3 regions of the Desulfitobacterium elongatum genome follow, and region 1 is predicted to be linked to each of the others. Evidence: a T-box and tRNA genes for the amino acid it is inferred to sense, from the RefSeq annotation. Region 1 holds a T-box; the other regions hold tRNA genes.
What was found. A T-box is a leader RNA that pairs with one kind of tRNA and senses whether it is charged. The one in region 1 lies ahead of alaS (alanine--tRNA ligase), so its partner is inferred to be a tRNA-Ala.
Positions count from the first base shown of each region.

Region 2: it has a tRNA-Ala gene. The T-box ahead of alaS (alanine--tRNA ligase) is inferred to sense a tRNA for this amino acid. The anticodon was not compared.
Region 3: it has a tRNA-Ala gene. The T-box ahead of alaS (alanine--tRNA ligase) is inferred to sense a tRNA for this amino acid. The anticodon was not compared.

Region 1 is NZ_AP038772.1:1,587,381-1,593,531, reverse strand. Features, by position in the region: gene ACZ42W_RS07405 (aldo/keto reductase) at 1-74, opposite strand, end outside; gene ACZ42W_RS07400 (IreB family regulatory phosphoprotein) at 349-600, opposite strand; gene alaS (alanine--tRNA ligase) at 686-3,316, opposite strand; T-box leader at 3,407-3,643, opposite strand; gene ACZ42W_RS07390 (AI-2E family transporter) at 3,691-4,734, opposite strand; gene ACZ42W_RS07385 (hypothetical protein) at 4,917-5,048, opposite strand; gene ACZ42W_RS07380 (hypothetical protein) at 5,068-5,262, opposite strand; gene ACZ42W_RS07375 (PRC-barrel domain-containing protein) at 5,259-5,753, opposite strand; gene mnmA (tRNA 2-thiouridine(34) synthase MnmA) at 5,849-6,151, opposite strand, start outside.
Region 2 is NZ_AP038772.1:2,616,928-2,623,078, forward strand. Features, by position in the region: rRNA gene ACZ42W_RS12260 (23S ribosomal RNA) at 1-1,658, opposite strand, end outside; tRNA gene ACZ42W_RS12265 (tRNA-Ala) at 1,827-1,902, opposite strand; rRNA gene ACZ42W_RS12270 (16S ribosomal RNA) at 2,096-3,758, opposite strand; tRNA gene ACZ42W_RS12275 (tRNA-Gly) at 3,987-4,060, opposite strand; gene ACZ42W_RS12280 (ABC transporter substrate-binding protein) at 4,242-5,225, opposite strand; gene ACZ42W_RS12285 (ABC transporter permease) at 5,369-6,124, opposite strand; gene ACZ42W_RS12290 (ABC transporter ATP-binding protein) at 6,115-6,151, opposite strand, start outside.
Region 3 is NZ_AP038772.1:2,505,192-2,511,342, reverse strand. Features, by position in the region: gene ACZ42W_RS11745 (amidohydrolase family protein) at 1-730, shown strand, start outside; gene ACZ42W_RS11740 (flavodoxin family protein) at 841-1,440, shown strand; gene ACZ42W_RS11735 (YczE/YyaS/YitT family protein) at 1,526-2,218, opposite strand; rRNA gene ACZ42W_RS11730 (16S ribosomal RNA) at 2,628-4,193, shown strand; tRNA gene ACZ42W_RS11725 (tRNA-Ala) at 4,386-4,461, shown strand; rRNA gene ACZ42W_RS11720 (23S ribosomal RNA) at 4,642-6,151, shown strand, end outside.

The DNA of each region.
Region 1 (6,151 bases):
GGGGAGATCGCTAAGCTCCCAAAACAGACTTCAGATACACACGGGCCATTCCACCCGAGCTGAACCTGTCTCATGACTTGACCCCCCTCAGAATTATTTCTCTTCAAACCCATACAGAAACCCTCACGCTAATGTGAGGGTTTCCAATAGATGCTCTAGTCTGAAAAAACAATGAAAAATGACCTAAAAGCCCCAAAAGCGTAGCTTCTCGCACAAGACGAAAGCCCGATTGTCGTGAAGGCAATCGCACTTGTTTCGTAGGTTTTCGGCCTAGCTGAACGATTTGCGAGAAGCTACACTACCCCAGCAGTTTTAATCCCTAGATGGTGCTGAGATCAGCATGAATGTCTACTCTTTTTGAAGATAGGAGCGAACGAGTTCTTCTAGTAGCTCATAACGTTCCAACTTACGAATTAGGGATCGCGCTTGATTATGGCTTGTGATATAGACAGGATCACCGGACATGAGATACCCGACAAGTTGATTGATGGGATCATATCCTTTTTCCTGTAAAGCCGCATACACTTGTTGCAAAATATCTTGGGGCGAAGCCTCTCCCCCCTGAGATTTAAACATCATAGTGTGCTCTAAACGGTCCATTCGCGTTCCCCCTTTTACAGTCCCTGCTACAATTCTCTAAGAACATTTTCTTATGGAAATATTCTCGCTTGAATTAGGTTTTCCTTTATTTTTGTAAAAATGTTTTAAGAATGGCTGGAACGTGGTCAAGTGCTTCACCCAGTTTTGCAGGGTCTTTTCCCCCGGCCTGAGCCATATCTGGACGACCACCGCCTCCACCACCTGTGATCTTGGCTACTTCTTTAATAATCTGCCCCGCATGGAGCCCACTTAAACCTGTAGGTGCCACAACCGTTACCCAATTTACTTTTCCTTCAGCGGCAGCCCCTAGGACGAGAACTCCGGTCTTTAACTTATCCTTTAAGAGATCCGCCATATTGCGTAGGGAATCCATATCCTGTACATGGACTTGGGCAGCGAGTACGGGCACTCCTTCAACTTCTTTTACCTGTTGCAGAAGGGTCTCTACCTCAGATTTAGCAAATTTTGCACTCAATTGTTGAACTTCTCTCTCCAGATCCTTCACCTGTGCGAGCATACCTTGGACGCGTTTGGAAAGGTCCGCCGGTTGTGCTTTTAAGAGCTGTGCTAAATCAAGCAGCTGATCATTCAAGGAACGGGTATAGGCTAGAGCCTCCGTCCCAGCGACAGCTTCGATCCGTCTTAAGCCTGCACCAATTCCTCCCTCAGAGAGGATCTTTACAAGACCAATATCCCCCGTCGCGTGGATATGGGTTCCACCACAAAGTTCTTTGGAGTAATCCCCCATAGAAACGACTCGGACGGAATCTCCATATTTTTCACCGAAGAGTGCCGTAGCACCACTCGCTTTGGCAGTTTCCAGGCTCATTTCTACGGAGGAAACGGGCATATTCGCAAGAACAGCCTCATTCAGGCGGTCTTCGACCTTCTGAAGTTCCTCTGTACTCATCGCAGAGAAGTGAGTGAAGTCAAAGCGTAGACGCTCTGGAGTGACAAGTGATCCCGCTTGCTGTACATGTTCCCCTAGGACAGAACGAAGGGCTGCTTGGAGAAGATGGGTCGCACTATGATGACGGGCGGTAGCTTGACGAGCATTTCCATCGACGATTGCCTCTACTGCATCGCCGGCATTCAACACCCCTTGGGTAACTAAAACCCGATGATAGATGGTTCCAGTGACACCCTTTTTCACTTCGAGAAGCTTCGCTTCGGCACGTGTCGTCCGAATTATCCCGCTATCAGCAACTTGACCTCCGCTCTCAGCATAGAAAGGAGTTTCAGTGAGGAAACAAAGGACTTCATCCCCTTCTCCAGCATCTGAGGCTACTTCTCCATCGCGGAAGAGTGCTTCAATTCGGGTATTGGCATGGAGAGCTTCATAGCCGAGGAAAGGCGTCGCTCCTAAAGCCTTAGCCTTTTCAGAAATAGCCGTGCTTTCTTGAACCGCTTTCATCTGCTGAGATTGCTCCTTCGCTAGACGACGATGTTCTTCCGAAGCGGCCGTGAAACCCTCCATATCCACCGTCATCTCCTGTTCTAGGAGCATTTCTTCCGTCAATTCTACCGGGAAGCCATAGGTTTCATAGAGATAGAAGGCATCTGTCCCACCGAGAATCGTTTCTCCCGCCTCTTTCAGAGATTTCACTTTTTCTTGAAGGATTTGTGTGCCTTGCTCCAAAGTCGCTTGGAAATTCTTCTCCTCTAGACGCAGATGATTGAGGATGAAGTTTTCATTTTCCTTAAGCTCAGGATAGTGGTGCGCGTAATCGCGTTGGATAATAAGGAAAATCTGCTCGAGGAAAGGCTTGTCGATTCCAAGTAAGCGGGCATAACGAATAGCACGGCGTAAAATCCGGCGTAGTACGTAGCCACGTCCCTCACTTCCTGGGCGGATTCCATCGGATAGCATGAAGGAAACAGCTCGAGTATGATCAGCGACGACTTTCATAGCAATATCATTCTTCGGATTTTCATGATACGTTACCCCAGAAAGTTCTGCTACTTTATTAATGATCGGTAGGAATAAGTCCGTATCAAAGTTAGAAGCTACGCCTTGCATCACGGAAGCGATCCGCTCAAGTCCCATCCCAGTATCAATATTCTGCTTAGGTAATGGGGTAAGCATTCCCGATTCATCCCGATTGTATTGCATGAAGACGAGATTCCAGATTTCTAAGAATCGGTCACAATCGCAGCCGAGTGCACACTCGGGCTTGCCACAGCCCCGGCTCTCGCCTAAGTCGACATAGATTTCTGAGCAATAGCCGCACGGTCCGACAGGGCCAGCCGCCCATAAGTTTTCAGGATCGTTGAGAATCCGCTCCGGAGCCACTCCATTTTTTTCGATCCAAAGTTGCCTTGCTTCCTCGTCTTCTGGATGGACGGTGATCCAAAGCTGCTCGGTTGGGATTTTTAAAACTTCAGTGACAAACTCCCAAGCCCAGGGAATGACTTCTGCCTTGAAGTAATCTCCGAAGGAGAAGTTTCCTAACATCTCAAAGAAGGTATGGTGGCGTGCCGTTTTTCCGACGACCTCTAAGTCAGGGGTACGTACGCACTTCTGAGAAGTGGTCGCTCTTGGGAAAGGGGGTTCTACTTTGCGCATGAAATACGGTTTAAAGGGTACCATCCCGGCGACCGTTAAAAGTAAGGTGGGATCATCCTTTGGAATGAGTGAGGCACTCGGTAAAATTTTGTGCCCTTTGGACTCGAAGAATTGAAGAAACATTTCTCTAAGCTGATTTCCCGTATACACGTTATTTCCTCCCTATGTAGAAAACTTACTTCAATGGAGCTTCTACTCTATTAAAGTTTTTGCGTAAAAATAGATAAAACCCGCCCCTGAATCAGGGACGGGATCTTCACCGTGGTACCACCCTGCTTACCGATTAACAACGCATCCATCATAACGATCAATCGGTCGCTTTGCGACAGTATACTGTCATCGCACTTAACGCGTGCCTCGTCAAGTTTTCATACTTGCCCTCAGGAATAGCCTTCATACAAAGAAACTTGGTTCCTTTCACCTCACGGAACCTCTCTAAAAAGTTCTCTCTATTACTCGTTCCTTCATTAGTTTGTAAAATTCTCAAATTTACTCATAAGTATATCGGAAAGCCTGAGAACTTGTCAACTTTCTCTTTTAACTTCAGGTGAAACAAGCCAAAAGTAGATGTGGCGAATAATCACTCGAAGGACAGCTGCAAACGGGACAGAAAGAAGCATCCCCCAGAAACCGAAAAGCTCTCCCCCCGCAAGCAAAGCGAAGACAATCCATAAAGGATGAAGCCCTACGCTGTCTCCCATGAGTTTAGGAGAAATGACATTCCCCTCAATCTGCTGAACAACAAGGATGACCGCAGCGACTTTTACTGCCATAATCGGAGACTGAATGAGCCCTAAGAGTATCGAGGGGATTGCCCCGATTAAGGGCCCAAAGTAAGGAATCAAATCAAATACTCCACAAAGAACCCCAATGAGAAGGGCATAATCCATCCCTACAAGTTTTACTCCTACCCCACAGAGAATCCCGACAATAACCGCAACAATCAAATTTCCTCGAATGAAACAGCGGACGATATGACTGATATCCTGGATCAACCTCTGCCAATCCACACGCCAACGTTGAGGAACAATTCTTAAAAAGCCGGTTTGAATCCGTTTCCAGTCAGCGAGGAGGTAAATAGCAATAACCGGAGAAAGGATCAGAAGGGTCGTGGAGGCTAGAAGCTCAGGAAGTTTCTCTAGGAAATCTTGAAGCTTTTCTGCTAAGAACGCTTCCCCTTTACCGAGATGACCATCGAACACGGAAACGACCTGATTAGGAAGTCCAGTTGAGCGGAAATTGGAGCGAAAATCTTGGATATACTGCTCCATGGTATGCACAGTCCCTGGGAGAACGGCGGAGAGCTTAGAGAGTTCCATATAGAGCTTTGGTAAGATAAAAAATAACGTAAGCCCGAGGGTGAGTATTATCCCTAAAAAGACCACTGTGATCGATACCTTTCGCCCTAATCCTCGATGGACCAAGCCCTCAACGACCGGACTTAGTAAATAAGCGAGGACAAACGCGACGATAAAAGGACTAAGAATGCTTCGAACAGATAACAGTAGAATGAGGCCAAAAAAGATAACACTCCCTAAAAAGAACCAGCGCCATCTTTCTTTTTTCATGCTCTCCTCCTTTCCATCCCTTAAGATGTGTTACCCCAAACTCAGCTAATCTATACCCATGCTTACTCAGATCTTCTTTCTTTATATAAACAATAGAAGTTTATTCTGGAGAACTCAGACATGCCAAAAGCGCGCCCAGTTGGCGCGCTTCATTTGATTCTAGACGTTCGATATCAGAGAGACTAGCGTTTAATCATTTTCAAACCCTTACGCATCATAGACATGGTTTTGTTCCGAGGGCGCGCCATATAACTGACTGTTGCACCAAGGATACTTCCTGCTACGATACCCCCAATGATTTGTCCTGACTTCATGGTATCCCTCCTTATGCTTTTACTCCAATGCAGCTTGAGTAAGCTCTGCGTCGATCGCTGGGTCATCCCAGGCAACCAAAGTACCATCCTCTGCCAAATCATAGATAACAACTTTGTCTGTTTGGCTTGTGAACTCTACACAGCAATCCCAACAGTAAAACTGACCTACACCAACCTTGCCGATGGCACGTCCACTACAGACCGGACAATTCATGATAGTGAACCCCCTTCTTTTCCTTGGTCCCAGGGGGATACCTGGTCTTCAACGATTAAGACGTCTTTCCCATCTACCATTACATTTTCCTGCAGAATCGTGCCCCGTCCTTCCATCAGATCAGAAAACAGACCATCTGAAACCTCGAACCCGATGACGTTCTCAGCAGAATCGTCAAGGAAGACATCTTCAATCGTGCCCTTTGCTTCCCCACCTTGGGTAAATACTTGATTCCCAACTTTTTCCGACCATTTGATACCTGAGATCTCCTGAACCACATGGTCGCTAACAGTTAAGGCATCTTTACCTACAGCAGCAACAAAATCACGCGGAATGCCTTTTGAAGAACGAAAAATGTGAGCATTTTCCAAGAGAATTCCGCTGATTTTCCTGCTGTCTTTATTGAAGACCACATCTTGTACCCATCCAATCTGGTCTCCGCTTCTTAAATTCAGTACAGGTAAACCAACGATTTCTCGTGTGCGTCGCATTTTTCCCCTCCTTTAGTTTCTATTATGGTTCCTTGCTACTATGCCCAAAGTGGGTTGCGTTCATGCATTCAAAGCATAGAAAAATGAAGTTTATACTACCCTCTCGGGTCAGTGATGATTTTCCCTCCACCGACGACGAGATCACCTTGATAGAAAACGACGGCTTGTCCAGGTGTAACTGCTCGTTGTGGGGTTTCAAATTCGACTCGCACTACAGGACCGATCGCTCCTTTAATGCTCTCCGAATTTTCTAGGGGAATGACCTTTGCAGGTGCAGCGGGAGCTTTATAGCGAATCTTTGCTTCAACCTCTATAGGTTCATGAAGTTCCGGAATTGCAATCCAGTTCAAGTCAGTCGCCAAAAGGGACTGACTATAGACTTCGGGAGCCTCTCCTAA
Region 2 (6,151 bases), 1.0 Mb from region 1:
CTTGGGCGTGCTCAACCAACGGCACGCTTAACCTATCCTTCTGTGTCACCCCATTGCTCAAACGCTTAAGAGTGGTACTGGAATCTCAACCAGTTGTCCATCGCCTACGCTTTACGCCTCGGCTTAGGTCCCGACTTACCCTGGGCGGACGAGCCTTCCCCAGGAATCCTTAGGTTTACGGCGGGTGAGATTCTCACTCACCTTTTCGCATACTCATACCGGCATTCTCACTTCTAAACGCTCCACCATTCCTTACAGAACAACTTCGCTGCATTCAGAACGCTCCCCTACCCCTGGAATGGAATTATTAAATCCTTAGCATTGACTTTACGCTGAGCCCCTAAAGACATTTGGGAATTTTGCTTTGATTAAAACTTTTGTCTTCCTTTGTGGAAGCAAAATTCCTGAAGTAACGTCTTTTGTGTTCTCTATCTAAAGACTTAATAATTCCATTCCAAGCCATAGCTTCGGTGATACGCTTGAGCCCCGTTACATTTTCGGCGCAGAACCACTCGACCAGTGAGCTATTACGCACTCTTTAAATGGTGGCTGCTTCTGAGCCAACATCCTGGTTGTCTGTGCAATTCCACATCCTTTTCCACTTAGCGTATACTTTGGGACCTTAGCTGATGGTCTGGGCTGTTTCCCTTTCGACTATGAAGCTTATCCCCCACAGTCTGACTCCCGATCTAAATTATTGGCATTCAGAGTTTGATAAGGTTCGGTAACCCGGTAAGGCCCCTAGCCTATTCAGTGCTTTACCGCCAATAATCATCGATTCGAGGCTAGCCCTAAAGCTATTTCGGGGAGAACCAGCTATCTCCGTGTTCGATTGGCATTTCACCCCTACCCACAGCTCATCCCCTGCCTTTTCAACGACAGTGAGTTCGGGCCTCCAGTAGGTTTTACCCCACCTTCACCCTGTCCATGGGTAGATCACACGGTTTCGGGTCTACAGCATGTAACTTGTCGCCCTGTTCAGACTCGCTTTCGCTCCGGCTCCGGCTTCTCGCCTTAACCTCGCTACATACCGTAACTCGCCGGTTCATTCTACAAAAGGCACGCCATCACACCTTAATAGTGCTTTGACTGCTTGTAAGCGTACGGTTTCAGGTTCTTTTTCACTCCCCTCCCGGGGTGCTTTTCACCTTTCCCTCACGGTACTAGTTCGCTATCGGTCGCTAAGGAGTATTTAGCCTTGGGAGGTGGTCCTCCCGGTTTCCCACGGGGTTTCTCGTGTCCCGCGGTACTCAGGATACCCTCACAGAATGTGCAACTTTCGCCTACAGGAGTGTTACCTTCTTTGCTCGATCTTTCCAGATCACTTCGGCTAGAAATCCATTCTTAAAAGAGGGTCCTACAACCCCGATCCCCGAAGGGGTCGGTTTGGGCTCTTCCCGTTTCGCTCGCCGCTACTCAGGGAATCGATTATTCTTTCTCTTCCTCCGGGTACTTAGATGTTTCAGTTCCCCGGGTTGTCTTCGTTAACCTATGGATTCAGTTAACGATATCCAGATATGACTCTGGATGGGTTGCCCCATTCGGGTATCCACGGATCAATGCATGCTTACTGCTCCCCGTGGCGTTTCGCCGCTCGCCGCGCCCTTCTTCGACTCTTAGCGCCTAGGCATCCACCGTACGCCCTTAGTAGCTTGACCAAACGTCCCGCCACATTAGGTTCTCAGATGTTTATCCTAATTTACAGTTAATTTCTTTTTCTCTGTGCAGTTTTCAAAGAACATATTTAGAAACCATTCTCCATCGATTTTCTCGATTCAAATTACTAGATTCTTTCAAATCACGAAACCGAGTCTCAAAAAATCGAGTGGTGGAGGTAAGCGGGATCGAACCGCTGGCCTCTAGAGTGCGATTCTAGCGCTCTCCCAGCTGAGCTATACCCCCAACGTCTGGTCTCTCAAAACTAAACAACAAGTAGTTTGCACTCAAACAGCTCTTTACAGGTTTCCCTGTTTTGCCTCTTCGGCATTTCGAGTCTTGCGACTCTTCACCTTTGAACTCTTAATGCTTTCGCATCAGTCCTTCAAAGGATCGACCATAGGATACGCTCACTACTAGAGTGAACCGTTCTCCTTAGAAAGGAGGTGATCCAGCCGCACCTTCCGATACGGCTACCTTGTTACGACTTCACCCCAATCATCGGCCCCACCTTCGACGGCTAGCTCCCTTTCGGGTTACCTCACCGGCTTCGGGTGTTGCAGACTTTCGTGGTGTGACGGGCGGTGTGTACAAGGCCCGGGAACGTATTCACCGCAGTATGCTGACCTGCGATTACTAGCGATTCCGACTTCATGTTCTCGAGTTGCAGAGAACAATCCGAACTGAGACCGGCTTTCTCGGATTCGCTCCACCTCACGGCTTCGCTTCCGTCTGTACCGGCCATTGTATTACGTGTGTAGCCCAAGACATAAGGGGCATGATGATTTGACGTCATCCCCACCTTCCTCCGGTTTGTCACCGGCAGTCTATCTAGAGTGCTCGACCTTACTCGTTAGCAACTAAATATAGGGGTTGCGCTCGTTGCGGGACTTAACCCAACATCTCACGACACGAGCTGACGACAACCATGCACCACCTGTCTCACAGCTCCCCGAAGGGCACTCCTAAGTTTCCTCAGGATTCTGTGGATGTCAAGCCTTGGTAAGGTTCTTCGCGTTGCGTCGAATTAAACCACATAATCCACCGCTTGTGCGGGCCCCCGTCAATTCCTTTGAGTTTCAACCTTGCGGCCGTACTCCCCAGGCGGAGTGCTTATTGTGTTAACTGCGGCACAGAAGGGGTCGATACCCTCTACACCTAGCACTCATCGTTTACGGCGTGGACTACCAGGGTATCTAATCCTGTTTGCTCCCCACGCTTTCGCGCCTCAGCGTCAGTTACAGTCCAGAAAGTCGCCTTCGCCACTGGTGTTCCTCCACATATCTACGCATTTCACCGCTACACGTGGAATTCCACTTTCCTCTCCTGTCCTCAAGATACCCAGTTTCCGATGCACTCCCAGGGTTGAGCCCTAGGTTTTCACACCAGACTTAAATATCCGCCTACGCGCCCTTTACGCCCAATGATTCCGGACAACGCTTGCCCCCTACGTATTACCGCGGCTGCTGGCACGTAGTTAGCCGGGGCTTCCTCCTCAGGTACCGTCATGTACAGGCATTATTTACACCCGCACCGTTCGTCCCTGAAGACAGTACTTTACAACCCGAAGGCCTTCGTCGTACACGCGGCGTTGCTCCGTCAGACTTTCGTCCATTGCGGAAGATTCCCCACTGCTGCCTCCCGTAGGAGTCTGGGCCGTGTCTCAGTCCCAGTGTGGCCGTTCACCCTCTCAGGCCGGCTACTGATCGTCGCCTTGGTAGGCCTTTACCCCACCAACTAGCTAATCAGACGCGGGTCCATCCATTATCGGTAGCATGTTCAGAGGCCACCTCTCCTTAAAAGCTGATGCCAGCTCTTAAGCGTATCCGGTATTAGCCCTCGTTTCCAAGGGTTGTCCCGATTTAATGGGTAGGTTACCCACGCGTTACTCACCCGTCCGCCACTATCCAGCATCTAACACCCAGTATTCTCTGCTTCGTGTTGGTACTTATTGAATGCGTGGAGCGCTCATTCTTCGCGCTCTCGCAAGGCACCACTTACGAGCTCCAAAATACTCGGTGTTAGACACTGGACCGTTCGACTTGCATGTGTTAGGCACGCCGCCAGCGTTCGTCCTGAGCCAGGATCAAACTCTCCATAAAATTTATGAAGAAAATTTGATTGCTCAAATTATCTAAATCTTTAACTCTTGACGAGTCATTGGCTGTTCCTTGTTGTTTAGTTTTCAAAGACCATTTGCCGGCCGTTCTTGCGGCGGAATCTTATAATAGCATTTCAGAGATTAACCGTCAACTATTATATTTTTCCAGTAGCTTATTTCTGTTGTATAGAGAAATGGCCAGCGTGTATTAGTTGGATAATGAGACTAATGGAGCGGGTGATGAGAATCGAACTCACGTAACTAGCTTGGAAGGCTAGCGCTCTACCATTGAGCTACACCCGCTTAAAGTATGATGATTCCACTGAAGTGGCGGAATTAATTCTATCAGGTTGACTTTTCCAAGTCAAGTACTAATTACTTATCTAATTACTTCATACCCATTAACATCACATTAGCCCTATAAACTCTCGAGAGAATATTCTCTCTAATTGATAGGAACTTGTTTGGAAACAATCTTATCTGCTTAATATAATCCAGTCTGAACAAAGCCTTGATAATTGACTTCATTCTTCAACAGATTCTTATTTTTTAACCAAGCAAAAATACTGTTAACATCCTTTTCAGCAGGGAGCTGGGGTTTTGAGTAGTGCTGAACTTTATAACTATCTACTATATTCTCAGGGATATTCACGTTTTTAACGAGTAAATCCTTATATTGATCGGGCGCTTGATTAATCGCATCCACGGCTTTGGCATAGGCTTTGTAAAAGCGGGATATGGCGTCTTTTTTATTGTTTAGTGCTTTACTGGTCATAATCGTAACCGACTGGGTTAAGTTTTCACCCTTTGTATCTTCAGCAATGATTTTAGCACCTTGAGCGACAGTGTACGAAATTTGAGGGTCCGGAATTGTGATGGCATCGATCTGATTATTTAGAAGCATCTCTAAACGGAGAGGGATTTTTGCAACGACCGTTTTCTTCACCTCGGAAGGATTGACTCCTCCTTCTTGCAGAAGGCCATCTGTCACATATTCGATAATTGAATTGCTGGAGATCCCAATACTCTTTCCTTTTAAATCCTGAACCGTTTTAATATTGCTCTTAGGAGAGGCTACAATGGCAAAGCGTCCTTCTTGAGGAGTCGCGCCAAGAGCGATAGAGGTCACGCGCAAATCTTCCCCAGAGCTTTTAAGCAATGCAGCTATAAGTATATCGGTAATCATTCCGTCAAGCTGACCTGACTGGAAGGCACTTTGGCTTTCGACAGGGCTCTGAAAAGGAACCAATTCGACCTGGATATTTTCCGCGGCGAAATAACCATTCTTTTCCGCAACTAATATAGGTAAATTTTCCTCAATCGTTAAGGATCCAATTTTCAATTTCGTGGTCTCTGTTTGCTGGGAATTATCTCCTGGTTTAACTGGGCTGTTCTGAGCGCAGCCGGTCACAACTGTTAAAACAAGGATCATTGCAATCAGAGCACTAAAGCATGATTTACGACGCATCTGGATTTCCTCCCGCCACAATTTTAAATTATGAACTCTTGTTCATTTCTTGGATAATTTTATACCCACCTACGTATGGTGTCAATATCTTAAAAATAGTTACTAAGACTCATGAGTTTATTTAATAAAGTCTCCTTCCTTTATCACGGATTAACCCAAGAACAAAGTGCTTTTTCGCACGTATCTAATAGTAGATAGAGGAGAAAGCCCATTAGCCCCATAGCGATGATCCCTGCAAACATTTTGTCGTACGCCAGACTGCTCCAGGAATCCATGATAAAGAAACCGATACCTTCCTGGGTGGCATAAGTTTCGACTAAGAAAAGAACCGCCATTGCCGTTCCCAGGCCGAGTTTTAAAGAAGTAAGAATAGCTGGGAGACAGGCTGGAAAATACACATGTTGGTAGAGTTCTCTAGGTGTGGCTCTCAGAGACTTCACAGAAAGAACATATTCTTGCTGCACATTGCGTGCGGCATCTCGAGTCGTTACTAGAATCTGATAAAATACGATTAAAGTAATCATTACGATCTTGGACATATTGCCGATACCCAGAAGAATTAGGAAAATTGGAAGAAATACAACCTTAGGGACGGGAAAGGTAAGATAGATCAGAGGAGCAGAGAATCGATCCGCTCTTTTATTTTTCCCCAAGAAAAGGCCTAGCGGGACACCCAACGCTGCAGCAATAACAAGGCTCGCCCCGACTCGATACAGGCTAATCTGCAAATGTGGGATGAGTTCACTGTAAAAAAGCTTTATAAAAGTCTTAAGAGCCTCTTTAGGTGGAGGAAATGCAGGGGTCTGGAGAATCATAGATAAAAGCTGCCAGGAAGCGCCTAAAATTAGGACTGCCATTAAACTATAGAGTACCTTATGCGTTAAACTTTTTATATGCACGCTTGGTCCCTCCCTCTTAGGCTCAAA
Region 3 (6,151 bases), 920 kb from region 1:
CGCTCGAAGGGGAATGTACGGTCGCTTTCTGGGGCGTGGATTTGAGGGTATCCATGATTGGCATGAGAAAGAGACTGACTTTTTTGCTCAAGGGGTTGATCAGCTCAAGATCATCGTCACGGGGATAATTAGTTTCGATCAATATGGGGTCGTAGGGCCGACTCAGTGGACTGCCGAAGAACTTGAAGAGTTGGTTGAGTCGGCTCATAGGCGAGGAATTTCTGTTATGGCACATGCGAGTGGAGAAGAGGGGATTACGAGGGCGATTGAAGCTGGAGTCGATTCGATCGAGCATGGGTACTATATGACGACTCAACATCTAGAGCAGATGAGAGCAAAAAACCTGGCTTGGGTTCCTACTGTCGCTCCCATTGGGAATATTTTAAAATATCCATCCGATCGTTACTCTACCCAGGAAGTGGATACGTTAAAGCGAATTCTCGAGACACATCTCGCACGAATCTACGAAGCCTATCGTTTAAAGGTTCGACTAGGAGTAGGTACAGATGCTGGCGCCTATCAAGTCCCCCATGCAGAAGGATTCCATGACGAAATAGTTTGGATGAGCAAAGCGGGAATTCCATGGCCAGCTGTCTATCGAATGGCTACCCAGGAAAACGCTCGAATCTTAAAACTTTCTGAATATGGAAAGTTAGATATAGGATCATCACTGGATCAGCTTCAGTTAGTGAACATACAAGAAATGGACAATATTTCTAAGGAATATTAGTCACTCATTTTAGATTTTTCCTTATAATTAGGGAGCAAGGTGAGTAAGATCATCCCTTGATTGCTCTTAATATTTAGCTACGTCTGTAAATCAAAAATGAGGTGAGTGAGTTGTTAATCCTCGGCCTAAACGGTAGTCCTAATAAAGACGGAAATACACGGTTTCTGTTAAATAAGGTTCTCGAGACGGCAAGCGTTCTTGGTGCTGAGACACAAATTCTCCAAGTAGCTGAACTTGTTAGATTGGCAAAGCATCCCTTCTGCACAGTCTGTAGTAACCCCTGTTCCGGCGTTTGTTATAAGGGAACAGAACTAGCTGAATCCTATGAGCTATTAAAAAGAGCTGACGGGGTTATTTTCGGAAGTCCTACCTATTTTGGTACTGTATCCGCACAACTTAAAGCCTTCTTCGATAAAACTCGGATGCTTAGACGCGATAAAGGGCTTTATAATGTAGTTGCCGCAGGTGTTACCGTAGGAGGATCAAAATACGGTGGGCAGGAAGCGACAATGAAAGCCCTGCATGATATCATGTTGGTTCATGGTATGATTATCGTAGGGGATGGATTTATTGAAAAGGACTGTGGTCATCATGGAGTGATCGCTCAACGACCCGCCCAGAGCGATGATTTTGCACTCACCCGTGCCGAGCTACTTGGAAAAAGAATGGTCGAAGTTTGTGGGGCGACGCAATCCCTCCGTAAAAAGTGAACCTTTTGAGGCTGATGTACTCTGAATACGAATGAAAGAGGCTACCCAGATGAATGATCCGTTCATCTGGGTAGCCTCTCTAACATCAATTACTTTGTATCTTTTCAGTTAGTTTTAGCCGATTCAAGAGTTGCATACCCCATTGCACAAAAAGCCCAATCGATATTGAAAAGATCAAAGTACCGATCCCTAAGGGGCCGCCCATTAGAAAACCAAGGAAAACAACGAATACTTCAATCCCAGTTCTTACTTGAGCAATACTAAAGCGTGTTTTCTGATTAAGACCTAACATCAAACCATCTCGAGGTCCGGCACCAAGATTTCCAAGTAAATATAGGGCTGTTCCAAAGCCAGAAATGATAATTCCAACAATAAGATAAAGAAGACTTAAGGTGACACTTTGAGGTGTTTCTATTAAATGACTCGAAATCAACAAGTTAAGGACTATACCATAATAGTAGATATTAATAAAAGTTCCTATTCGTGGTTTGATGCCCATGAAAGAGGCTGGGATTAGAACTAGGATACCAATAACAATACCGATTGTCCCTAGCTCTATAGAAGGAAAATACCTAGAGATTCCTATATGAAGTACATCCCAAGGACTGACTCCTAGGCCCTGTGCAGCTATGAGAAAATAATTCCCTACACAAGCGATAAACAAGCCTACAAAGAAATAGACGTACCTCATTAATAACGTATAAAGCTGTAATCGAGTGGGCCTTTTATCCCAAATAGCTATCGAATTTAAGTTAATCTGAGCTTCTGTTTTTTTCAAGTTATACACCCCGAAGTCATGAATAAGCCTAGATTTGAATCACAAAATGCAAGAGACAAAATATGTAACTGAAATATTATAGCATAGAACAGGTGGTAGTTATCGCTAACAACTCCAAGTATTTACTAAGTTGTAGCAGCCTCTTTAGGCTTTTTCCATAGTATAAAAGATCAGAAATAGCTATAACGGATCTAAATTCTTTCTACGCTTACGATGTGAAAAACACATGTGAAAAAAACTATTGACATCAGGAATTCAACCTGCTAGAATCTATAAATGTCGCCACTAAGTGCGGCACACGGTGAAAGCCGTAAAATGGTCTTTGAAAACTAAACAACAAGGAACAGCCAATGACTCGTCAAGAGTTAAAGATTTAGATAATTTGAGCAATCAAATTTTCTTCATAAATTTTATGGAGAGTTTGATCCTGGCTCAGGACGAACGCTGGCGGCGTGCCTAACACATGCAAGTCGAACGGAGAACTCAATAAGCTTGCTTAGAGAGTTCTTAGTGGCGGACGGGTGAGTAACGCGTGGGTAACCTACCCATTAAATCGGGACAACCCTTGGAAACGAGGGCTAATACCGGATACGCTTAAGAGCTGGCATCAGCTTTTAAGGAGAGGTGGCCTCTGAACATGCTACCGATAATGGATGGACCCGCGTCTGATTAGCTAGTTGGTGGGGTAAAGGCCTACCAAGGCGACGATCAGTAGCCGGCCTGAGAGGGTGAACGGCCACACTGGGACTGAGACACGGCCCAGACTCCTACGGGAGGCAGCAGTGGGGAATCTTCCGCAATGGACGAAAGTCTGACGGAGCAACGCCGCGTGTACGACGAAGGCCTTCGGGTTGTAAAGTACTGTCTTCAGGGACGAACGGTATGGGTGTGAATAATGCCTGTACATGACGGTACCTGAGGAGGAAGCCCCGGCTAACTACGTGCCAGCAGCCGCGGTAATACGTAGGGGGCAAGCGTTGTCCGGAATCATTGGGCGTAAAGGGCGCGTAGGCGGATATTTAAGTCTGGTGTGAAAACCTAGGGCTCAACCCTGGGAGTGCATCGGAAACTGGGTATCTTGAGGACAGGAGAGGAAAGTGGAATTCCACGTGTAGCGGTGAAATGCGTAGATATGTGGAGGAACACCAGTGGCGAAGGCGACTTTCTGGACTGTAACTGACGCTGAGGCGCGAAAGCGTGGGGAGCAAACAGGATTAGATACCCTGGTAGTCCACGCCGTAAACGATGAGTGCTAGGTGTAGAGGGTATCGACCCCTTCTGTGCCGCAGTTAACACAATAAGCACTCCGCCTGGGGAGTACGGCCGCAAGGTTGAAACTCAAAGGAATTGACGGGGGCCCGCACAAGCGGTGGATTATGTGGTTTAATTCGACGCAACGCGAAGAACCTTACCAAGGCTTGACATCCACAGAATCTCGAGGAAACTTGAGAGTGCCCTTCGGGGAGCTGTGAGACAGGTGGTGCATGGTTGTCGTCAGCTCGTGTCGTGAGATGTTGGGTTAAGTCCCGCAACGAGCGCAACCCCTATATTTAGTTGCTAACGAGTAAGGTCGAGCACTCTAGATAGACTGCCGGTGACAAACCGGAGGAAGGTGGGGATGACGTCAAATCATCATGCCCCTTATGTCTTGGGCTACACACGTAATACAATGGCCGGTACAGACGGAAGCGAAGCCGTGAGGTGGAGCGAATCCGAGAAAGCCGGTCTCAGTTCGGATTGTTCTCTGCAACTCGAGAACATGAAGTCGGAATCGCTAGTAATCGCAGGTCAGCATACTGCGGTGAATACGTTCCCGGGCCTTGTACACACCGCCCGTCACACCACGAAAGTCTGCAACACCCGAAGCCGGTGAGGTAACCCGAAAGGGAGCTAGCCGTCGAAGGTGGGGCCGATGATTGGGGTGAAGTCGTAACAAGGTAGCCGTATCGGAAGGTGCGGCTGGATCACCTCCTTTCTAAGGAGAACGGTTCACTCTAGTAGTGAGCGTATCCTATGGTCGATCCTTTGAAAGACTGATGCGAAAGCATTAAGAGTTCAAAGGTGATGAGTCGAAAGACTCGAAATGCCGAAGAGGCAAAACAGGGAAACCTGTAAAGAGCTGTTTGAGTGCAAACTACTTGTTGTTTAGTTTTGAGAGACCTGACGTGGGGGTATAGCTCAGCTGGGAGAGCACCTGCCTTGCAAGCAGGGGGTCAGCGGTTCGATCCCGCTTACCTCCACCATTTATATCTGGTTTCTCTGGCAAAAATTAAAGATTGAAAGTTTGGTTGTAAAATGCTAAACTAACAATCCGCTAAGAGATGAAAGTCTCTAAGCAAAAATGTTCTTTGAAAACTGCACAGAGAAAATAATTAACTGTAAATTAGGATAAACATCTGAGAACCTAATGTGGCGGGACGTTTGGTCAAGCTATTAAGGGCGTACGGTGGATGCCTAGGCGCTAAGAGTCGAAGAAGGGCGCGGCGAGCGGCGAAACGCCACGGGGAGCAGTAAGCATGCATTGATCCGTGGATACCCGAATGGGGCAACCCATCCAGAGTCATATCTGGATATCGTTAACTGAATCCATAGGTTAACGAAGACAACCCGGGGAACTGAAACATCTAAGTACCCGGAGGAAGAGAAAGAATAATCGATTCCCTGAGTAGCGGCGAGCGAAACGGGAAGAGCCCAAACCGACCCCTTCGGGGATCGGGGTTGTAGGACCCTCTTTTAAGAATGGATTTCTAGCCGAAGTGATCTGGAAAGATCGAGCAAAGAAGGTAACACTCCTGTAGGCGAAAGGAAGACATTCTGTGAGGGTATCCTGAGTACCGCGGGACACGAGAAACCCCGTGGGAAACCGGGAGGACCACCTCCCAAGGCTAAATACTCCTTAGCGACCGATAGCGAACTAGTACCGTGAGGGAAAGGTGAAAAGCACCCCGGGAGGGGAGTGAAAAAGAACCTGAAACCGTACGCTTACAAGCAGTCAAAGCACCCTTGAGGTGTGATGGCGTGCCTTTTGTAGAATGAACCGGCGAGTTACGGTATGTAGCGAGGTTAAGGCGAGAAGCCGGAGCCGGAGCGAAAGCGAGTCTGAACAGGGCGACAAGTTACATGCTGTAGACCCGAAACCGTGTGATCTACCCATGGACAGGGTGAAGGTGGGGTAAAACCTACTGGAGGCCCGAACTCACTGTCGTTGAAAAGGCAGGGGATGAGCTGTGGGTAGGGGTGAAATGCCAATCGAACACGGAGATAGCTGGTTCTCCCCGAAATAGCTTTAGGGCTAGCCTCGAATCGATGATTATTGGCGGTAAAGCACTGAATAGGCTAGGGGCCTTACCGGGTTACCGAACCTTATCAAACTCTGAATGCCAATAATTTAGATCGGGAGTCAGACTGTGGGGGATAAGCTTCATAGTCGAAAGGGAAACAGCCCAGACCATCAGCTAAGGTCCCAAAGTATACGCTAAGTGGAAAAGGATGTGGAATTGCACAGACAACCAGGATGTTGGCTCAGAAGCAGCCACCATTTAAAGAGTGCGTAATAGCTCACTGGTCGAGTGGTTCTGCGCCGAAAATGTAACGGGGCTCAAGCGTATCACCGAAGCTATGGCTTGTACACTCAGTGTACAGGGGTAGGGGAGCGTTCTGAATGCAGCGAAGTTGTTCTGTAAGGAATGGTGGAGCGTTTAGAAGTGAGAATGCCGGTATGAGTATGCGAAAAGGTGAGTGAGAATCTCACCCGCCGTAAACCTAAGGATTCCTGGGGAAGGCTCGTCCGCCCAGGGTAAGTCGGGACCTAAGCCGAGGCGTAAAGCGTAGGCGATGGACAACTGGTTGAGATTCCAGTACCACTCTTAAGCGTTTGAGCAATGGGGTGACACAGAAGGATAGGTTAAGCGTGCCGTTGGTTGAGCACGCCCA